DNA from 2 places in the Pseudarthrobacter sp. NPDC092419 genome. Region 1 is predicted to be linked to the other one. Evidence: predicted binding sites of a transcription regulator. Region 1 holds the regulator's gene; the other holds the start of a gene.

Region 1 (4,458 bases):
AAGTGCGCCAGCGTGGCCCACTGCCGGTCCTCGCTGGCCGTCAGCGGCAGCGCATTCGCTGGAACGCCATGGTATTCGGAGCGGCCCGGGCCGTCCTGGCGGTTCCTGTGATCACGTGCGTTTTCTGCCACGGTCTGATTCCTTCTAAAGTGCGTTGTGCCAACTGCGCTTGGTGCCCAGTGCTGCCGGTCCGCCATGATTCTGCGAACCTGCACTACCAAGAATACTGTCTGCCGGCCATGACTCCTCCCCCCTTCTTGCTAGGGGACGGTCAGGAAATCAATCACTTCTTCCACGCGTCCCAGCAGCGACGCCTCGAGGTCTGCGTAGGTCCGGACTGCGCCCAACAGTTTCTGCCAGCCCAGGCCGATGTCCTCCTTCGTCTCATGAGGCCAGCCGAACGCCGCGAGAATCCCGGTTTTCCAGTCCTGCCCGCGGGGCACTACAGGCCACCGGTCGATGCCCAGGACGGACGGCCGGATTGCCTGCCAGACGTCCACGTACGGGTGACCGACGATCAGGACGTTCCCGGCCGCGCCGGGGGAGCGCATCACTGCCTCGGCGATGCGGGATTCCTTCGAATCCGGAACGAGGTGGTCCACCAGGACACCGAGTCGCCGTTCGGGGCCGGGGCGGAACTCCGAGACCGCCGCGGCGAGGTCGTCAATGCCATGGAGGGGTTCGACGACGATTCCCTCCACCCGGAGGTCGTCCCCCCAGACTTTCTCCACCAGTTCGGCGTCGTGCTTGCCTTCCACCCAGATGCGGCTCGCCTTGGCTACCTGGGCGCGTTGCCCGGTCACACGTACAGACCCGGACGCGGTGCGGCCGGGTCCGCCTGGCTGTCCTGCGCCCGGCCGTCCCGCGGCTGCGCGGGGAGCAGGCGGCATCAGCCGGATGGGCCGGCCATCGAGGAGGAACCCGAATCCCAATTTGAAGGAGCGGGACTTTCCGCGCCGGTCCTCCAGTGCGACCACATGCATACCGCCGGACTTCTCGACCCGGGTCACTGCTCCCACCCAGCCCGACTGGACGTCCTCCAGGACCATGCCACGCTCAACCGGGACCTCTGGCGGCGCGGTCCTGGCGGGAGCCGCTATGTCACGGGGGCCCCAGTTCTGGTAATCCATGGATTCGTTCCGCCTAGTGCTAGTCAGTACCCGGTTCTGCCCGGAGCGGTTCCAATGCTAACAACGGGCCGAGGCATAATAGACTGTTAGCACTAAGGCATGTCGAGTGCTAACCGCCAAGGCGGACTGAACGGGGAGGCGAGGCCGTCCCGGACCCTGGATGGAGGTGGAGTGTGAGCGAACCGCGCAAGCTGGAAGTGCTGCGGGCCATCGTCGAGGACTATGTCCATTCGCGCGAACCGGTGGGTTCGAAGGCCCTCGTGGAGCGGCACCATCTTGGCGTTTCCAGCGCAACCATCCGCAACGACATGGCCGCTTTGGAGGATGAGGGGCTCATTACCGCGCCGCACACCAGTGCGGGCCGGATACCCACGGACAAGGGCTACCGGCTGTTCGTGGACCAAATCTCGGCAGTGAAGCCTCTGTCCCAGGCGGAGCGCCGCGCCATCCAGTCGCTGCTGGAGGGCGCGGACGACCTCGACGACGTCCTGGACCGGACCGTGCGCCTGCTGTCGCAGCTCACCAACCAGGTGGCCGTGGTGCAGTATCCGCACCTCAGCCGGGCGCTGGTCCGCCACATCGAATTCGTACTGCTGGCCCCGCGCAAGGTGCTGGTAGTGCTGATCGCCAACAGCGGCAAGGTGGACCAGCGGGTGATCGACGTCGGGCAGGACCTGGGGGACGACGCCCTGGCCGCGCTGCGGACCCGTTTCCTGGGATCGCTGGGCGGAACTCCGCTCAGCCAGCTGGCCCAGTCCCTCTCCGCAGTAGTCACTGCGGTGAGCCCCGGGCAGCGGCAGGCGGCACAGGCCCTGGCGCACGGCCTCGAAGCGCTGGCACACAACAGCCGGGAAGACCGTATGGTCATGGCCGGCACAGCAAATCTGGCCCGTTCCAACGTGGACTTTCCGCTGAGTATCGGCCCTGTCCTGGAAGCCTTGGAGGAGCAGGTGGTCATGCTGCGCCTCCTGAGCGAAATGGCGCAGGACCACCGCGGCGTGGCCGTGAGTATCGGCCGGGAAAACCCCTACGACGGCCTGGCGGAAGCTTCCGTGGTGGCCACGGGCTACGGTCCGGACAGCGCAGCGAAAATCGGAGTACTCGGGCCCACCCGGATGGACTATCCCACCACCATGGCCGCTGTGCGCGCCGTGGCACGGTACCTGTCCCGGATCCTGGGACCCTGACGTTACAACAAGGAAGAGAAACCAACTTTGAGCAGCCACTATGACGTCCTTGGAGTCTCGCCGGAGGCTACGGGGGAAGAGATCAAAAAGGCCTACCGCAAGCTGGCCCGCACGCTCCACCCCGACGTCAACCCCGGCCAGGATGCCTCGGACCGCTTCAAGGCAGTGACCCACGCCTACGAGGTCCTCTCGGACCCGCAGAAGCGCCGTGTCTACGACACCACGGGGAACGAGAACGGCACCGACAACGGTTTCGGCGGCGGCGGATATGCAGGCCAGGGGTTTGCGTTCCAGGACATCTTTGACACGTTCTTCGGAGCCGGCGGCACCACCGGTCCGGCATCGCGTGTACGGCGCGGACAGGACGCCCTGATCAGCGTCCGCATCGAGCTGCGCGACGCCGTTTTCGGTGTCAACAAGAAGCTTGAGGTGGATACCGCGGTCACCTGCCCCACCTGCGAAGGTTCCTGCTGCCAGCCGGGCTCCCACCCGGAGCGCTGCGACATCTGCGGCGGCAGCGGCCAGGTCCAGCGGGCGGTCCGCTCGATCCTGGGCCAGGTCATGACCGCCGCACCCTGCGGGAGCTGCGAAGGTTTCGGCACTGTCATTAAGGATCCCTGCAACGAGTGCAGCGGCCAGGGCCGTATCCGCAGCCGCCGGTCACTGACCATCAAGGTGCCTGCCGGCGTTGCCACCGGCACCCGGATCCAGCTCTCGGGACAGGGAGAGGCGGGCCCCGCCGGCGGTCCGTCAGGCGATCTTTACGTGGAAATCCGCGTCAACAACGATGCCACCTACGTCCGCGACGGCGATGACCTGCACGCCACCTTGAACATCCCCATGACGGCGGCAGCGCTGGGCACCGATGTCAGCCTGGAGACCTTCGACGGGATCCAGGAAATCGACGTCAAGCCGGGCACGCAGTCGGGCGAAATCATCACCCTCCGCGGACTTGGCGTAACCCACCTGCGCGGCTACGGCCGCGGAGACCTGAAGGTCCACCTGCAGGTGGAAACCCCGGCACGGCTGGATGCTGCCCAGGAAGACCTGCTGCGCCAGCTGGCCAAGCTGCGTGGAGAACAGATCACCGAAGGCAAGCTGGCCGCCAGCGGCGGCATGTTCGCCAAGCTCCGGGACCGACTGGGTAACCTGTAGCGGTGAGCAACCCGGTCTTTTTCGCCCCCGCCGGAAGCCTCGACGGGGTTGGTCCCGGCGCGGTCTTCGTCCTGGAAGGCCCCGAGGCGCGGCACGCAGTCGCCGTAAAACGCCTGGCGCAGGGTGAACCCGTGGACATCGTGGACGGCGTCGGCAGGCGCCTGACCGGGACGGTCACCTCGTCCGGGCCGTCTAGGCTGGAAGTCGAGTGCCTTACCATCACAGCCGAGGCACGGCCGGACGTCAGGCTGATACTGGTACAGGCCCTCGCTAAGGGCGACCGGGACGAACTGGCCATCGAGACGGCCACTGAATTGGGCATCGACGCGGTGGTTCCGTGGCAGTCGGAACGTTCCATCGTGCGCTGGAAGGGTGACCGGGCCGCAAAGGCGCACGCCAAATGGCAGTCCGTGGTTGCGGCGGCCGCAAAGCAGGCGCGGCGCGCCTGGATCCCCGAGGTGCGTCCCGCGGTCGAGACCTCCGCGCTTGCCGCGGCCGTGGAAGCCGCAGACCTGGCCGTGATCCTGCATGAGGACGCGGTCCGCCCGCTGCGAAACGTCCTTGAAGAATGGCGAATCCGTGGCGACGGCGTGCGGGAAGTGCTGCTGATCGTTGGTCCGGAAGGCGGCATCAGTCCGCGCGAGGTGACACGGCTGTGCGATAAGGGGGCGGTGACGGCCTTGCTCGGCACGCACGTCCTGCGTTCCTCCACGGCCGGGCCCGCCGCCGTCGTCCTCGCCAGCGATGTCTTGGGCCGCTGGGACACTACCGGACGGTAAACGACCTGGTATCTGCGTTCCGGTCGGGTCCGTCACCGGCACCCGCCTGCGCAACTTTCAGCTCATAGTCACCAGCGGGAAGCTTCAGGTCCAGGGTGAATACGCCGGACCGCCCGGCTTCCGCGGCGGCTGTCGCTTCACCGGTGAGGTACGGCGCCTTCGCCTCGCCCTCGGCGCCCTTCAGGACCTGCCAGCGCAGCTTGCTTC
Region 2 (4,458 bases), on a different contig from region 1:
ATGCGGTCCGAAGACAGCACTTCGATCTCCGTCCGCTCCCCGGGGTCGTCCTCCAGCGCCATCATCATCGCATCCCGGGCCCACACACGGCCCGAGCTGCCAATCTCCATGAAATCGGGATGCAGCAAAACAGCCGTACGGCCCATGTCGCCGCGCACCAGCGGGCCCAGCAGTTCCCGCTCCAGTTCCTCCACGAGGGCCTCGGGCGCTGCATGGGCCGGCTGCCCCGCGCCGGCCCCGAGCTCATCGTCCTCAAGCTGGCTGAAAAGGTCCGGAACATTGTAGTCCGCTGCACCTCGGGGCAGCGGCGTCGTGGACGCAGATGCGGGCGTAGCCGCCGGTGCGGGAGCGGTCGCAGAAGCAGGCGCGGTCGCCGACGCCGGCTGCGCCGCCTGCGGGTGGGCGCCCGGGAAGCCGGGGCCGGACCGGGCCGCGACGCCCTGCTGGTATGCGGTGGCGGCGGCACGGGCGCGCTCGTCGGCAGCTTCATTGAGGTCGTGCCCGGCGTGCCCCTTGACCCATTCGAAAGTGTATTTCCGGCCTGCCAGTTCCCGGTCGAGCTCCTTGAGCAGTTCGACGTTCAGCACGGGCTTGCCGTCAGCCTTCCGCCAGCCCTTGCGCTTCCAGCCCGGCATCCACTTGGTGATCGAGTTGATGACGTACTGGCTGTCACAGAGGATCCGCAGGTCTTCCCCGGGAACATGTGCCGTGGCCCGGAGCAGGTCCAGGACAGCCATCAGTTCGCCCTGGTTGTTGGTCCCGTGCGGCCAGCCACCGGCGCGCCAGCAGTCGTCATTCACATACCAGGCCCATCCGGCCGGGCCGGGATTTCCCAAGGCCGAACCGTCAGCCGCTGCAGTAATCGTCACTGCACTATCCTGCCAGACTCCGGTGACTGGCCATGGACACCCGCCCGCCTCTGATGCTCTATCAGTTCCCGTTGCCAACAGGCCCGCGAAGGGACCATAAGTGATAGAGCAAGGCGGCTTAAACGCCCGCGGCGGCCCCCACCGTTTGGTGAGGACCGCCGTCGTGCGTCGTGGGGAAACGGAGGCTAGAAGCCGCCCATGCCGCCCATGCCACCCATGTCGTCGCCGCCGGCAGGAGCAGCGTTCTTCTCCGGCTTGTCGGCAACTACTGCCTCGGTGGTGAGGAAGAGGCCAGCAATGGAGGCCGCGTTCTGCAGGGCAGAGCGGGTCACCTTGACGGGGTCGTTGACGCCGGCAGCCAGCAGGTCAACGTATTCGCCGGTAGCTGCGTTCAGGCCGTGGCCTGCGGGCAGGCCGCGGACCTTGTCCACCACAACGCCCGGCTCCAGGCCGGCGTTGAAGGCGATCTGCTTCAGCGGAGCGTCGATGGCAACGCGGACGATGTTGGCGCCCGTTGCTTCGTCGCCGGAGAGCTGCAGGTTGGCGAATGCCTTGGCGCCGGCCTGGATGAGGGCCACGCCGCCACCGGCGACGATGCCTTCTTCAACGGCTGCCTTGGCGTTGCGCACTGCGTCTTCGATGCGGTGCTTGCGCTCCTTGAGCTCAACCTCGGTGGCTGCACCGGCCTTGATGACTGCAACGCCGCCGGCCAGCTTGGCCAGGCGCTCCTGCAGCTTCTCGCGGTCGTAGTCGGAGTCGGAGTTCTCGATCTCGGCGCGGATCTGGGATACGCGGCCGGCGATCTGGTCTGCGTCGCCTGCACCTTCAACGATGGTGGTCTCGTCCTTGGTGACGACAACCTTGCGTGCCTGGCCCAGGAGTTCCAGGCCCGCGGTCTCCAGCTTGAGGCCAACCTCTTCGGAGATGACCTGGCCGCCGGTGAGGACGGCGATGTCGGCCAGCTGCGCCTTGCGGCGGTCGCCGAAGCCCGGAGCCTTGACGGCGACGGACTTGAAGGTGCCACGGATCTTGTTGACGATCAGCGTGGCCAGGGCCTCGCCCTCGATGTCCTCGGCGATGATCAGCAGCGGCTTGTTGGACTGCATGACCTTCTCCAGGACAGCAACCAGTTCCTTGACGTTGGAGATCTTGGAGTTGACGATCAGGATGTACGGGTCCTCGAGGACCGTTTCCTGGCGCTCAGCATCGGTGACGAAGTAAGCGGAGATGTAGCCCTTGTCGAAGCGCATGCCTTCGGTGAGCTCGAGTTCCAGGCCGAAGGTGTTGGACTCCTCGACCGTGATGACGCCTTCCTTGCCCACCTTGTCCAGGGCTTCGGCGATCAGGGCGCCGATTTCGTCGTCACCTGCGGAGATGGAGGCGGTGGCCGCGATCTCTTCCTTGGTTTCGATTTCCTTGGCGGAGTTCAGCAGTTCGGCGGTGACGGCGTCAACGGCCTTTTCGATGCCGCGCTTGAGGGACAGCGGGTCGGCGCCGGCGGCAACATTGCGCAGGCCTTCCTTGACCAGTGCCTGGGCCAGCACGGTGGCGGTGGTGGTACCGTCGCCGGCGACGTCGTCCGTCTTCTTGGCAACTTCCTTGACCAGCTCGGCGCCGATCTTCTCGTAAGGATCGTCCAGCTCGATCTCCTTGGCGATGGAAACGCCATCGTTGGTGATCGTGGGGGCGCCCCACTTCTTTTCGAGGACGACGTTGCGTCCACGCGGGCCGAGGGTGACCTTAACGGCGTCGGCGAGGGTGTTCAGGCCCCGCTCAAGGCCGCGGCGTGCCTCTTCATCAAATGCAATGATCTTGGCCATAACGGCAGTAGTCCTTTCGGGACAGTCGTTAAGAATGAACCTTCGCTGCAGTGCCCGCGACGGACGGTTCGTACCGGCGGCCTCTGTATGCCTCCGGAAACGGACCTCACTCCAGTTAGGTGTTTCTCGCTCCCCGCCCGGTGCCGCGCCGCCGGCCAGGCCGGCATTGCTTTAGCAGTCGGTACGTCAGAGTGCTAAGTCAATAATTAGCACTCCCCCGGTGAGAGTGCAAGCGAATGGCGCCGCGAAGCACGTCCCGTGGAGCGTTCTTCGCGGAGAGCGATCAGCTGCCTGCCTTGCCCGCCGTCTCAGTCCCGGTGGGCGCCGGGTTGTTGTCCGCGCCATAGGTGAAAACCATGAAGGAGGCGGAGGTGATGTCCCCGTTGGCGTCGAAGGCAACTGGGCCGGATTCGCCGTCGTAATTGATCTCTCCGCCGCCGGAAAGGCCGGCGAGGCATTCCTTGTACGCCGTGCACGCCGCTTCGGATCCGCCGGAGACAGCGATCAGGTTCGCGGCGATGGACCGGCCGGCGTCGTCCTGCGCACGGGCGGCGGCGAGCGCGGCAAGGGTCACGGCGTCGTAGGTTTCCACGGCGAAGGACATGTCCCGCAAGCCTTTGTCCACCTCAAGGATGCGGCCCTGGAAGCCTGCGGACGCCAGCCTTCCGGGGACCACCGCCCGTGCTCCGTCCAGCGCCGCGGCGGCCAGGCCCTGGCCGTACCGGGCGAAGGCACCGTCGCTGAGGATGATCCGGGAACCGTCCACCCCGGCGTTGTTCAGCTCTGCCAGGGCGCCCTGCGCCCCGTCGCGGGCCACGAGGATGACCGCACCGTCGGCGTCGCCGGCCTCGGCTGCGGCGGCTCCGGCGTCGCCCGCTTTGAAGGATGCGGTGGCTCCCACTTCCAGTCCCGCCTCCCCTGCCGCGCTTACGACGGCGGCGGACACGTCCCTGCCATAGGGCCCTTCCTGCTGCATCACCGAAATCCGGGCGGCGCCCGTTTCCTTGGCCAGTTTCACGAGGACCGGCGCTTGCGCCACGTCCGCCGCAGCGGTGCGGAAGTAGTAGCCGCCGCTCTTGGCGCTGCTCAGGCCGGCGGCCGTGTTGGCCGGCGAAACCAGGGGCGTCCGGGCACGCGAGAGGACGTCAATGGCCTCCGGGGCGTTGGCCGAATCCGTGGGGCCGATGACGACGTCCGCCTTGAGCGTGACGAAGGTGTTGGCCTGGGCCGCCGGGGTCTCGCCCGGCGTGGCGGGCAGCAGCTCCACGGGCCGGCCCTTGTGCCCGCCGCCGGCGTTGATTTCCCGGACGGCCAGTTCGGCGGCGGCGAGCTGGGGCGCGTTCAGGAAGGCGTTGTCACCGGTGTTGTCCAGAAGGAGGCCGATGCGCAGGATGCCGTCCCCGGATGCCTCCGAGGCCTCGGTCCGGGCGTTGCCGGGCACTCCCGCGCAGGCGGCTGTGGGCAGGGCGGTGCAGAGGGCTGCGGCAAATAGTGCGTTCCGCCTGAACCGGGGCGTCATTCGGCGGGCCGGACGCTTTCTGCCTGCGGGCCCTTCTCGCCTTCGCCGACTTCCAGTTCCACGCGCTGCCCTTCACCCAGCGCACGGTAGCCTTCGCCTTCGATGGCGGACCAGTGGACAAAGACGTCATCGCCCGAGCCGTCAACGGTGATGAAGCCGTAGCCCTTTTCAGCGTTGAACCACTTGACGGTTCCCAGTGCCATGATGACCATTCTTTCGGTTGAGTCCGGTGTGGGTTGCTTAGGCGTAC

The links. The regulator HrcA, encoded in region 1, represses chaperone genes, less so after heat shock. The targets are predictions, from matches to a motif close to TTNGCACTCGNNNNNNNCGAGTGCNAA.
Region 2: groL (chaperonin GroEL) is a predicted target of HrcA. The motif match lies at 2,861-2,887, and genes of this name have one in related genera.

Annotation. Positions count from the first base shown of each region.
Region 1 is NZ_JBIVQF010000004.1:62,959-67,416, reverse strand. It holds gene ACIQC0_RS07995 (DUF4870 domain-containing protein) at 1-131, opposite strand, end outside; gene ACIQC0_RS07990 (DUF3097 domain-containing protein) at 261-1,130, opposite strand; gene hrcA (heat-inducible transcriptional repressor HrcA) at 1,304-2,317, shown strand; gene dnaJ (molecular chaperone DnaJ) at 2,345-3,472, shown strand; gene ACIQC0_RS07975 (16S rRNA (uracil(1498)-N(3))-methyltransferase) at 3,475-4,251, shown strand; gene ACIQC0_RS07970 (GerMN domain-containing protein) at 4,238-4,458, opposite strand, start outside.
Region 2 is NZ_JBIVQF010000001.1:713,216-717,673, forward strand. It holds gene ACIQC0_RS03200 (RNase H family protein) at 1-869, opposite strand, end outside; gene groL (chaperonin GroEL) at 1,055-2,689, opposite strand; gene ACIQC0_RS03210 (ABC transporter substrate-binding protein) at 2,973-4,208, opposite strand; gene ACIQC0_RS03215 (cold-shock protein) at 4,205-4,420, opposite strand; gene ACIQC0_RS03220 (LytR C-terminal domain-containing protein) at 4,449-4,458, opposite strand, start outside.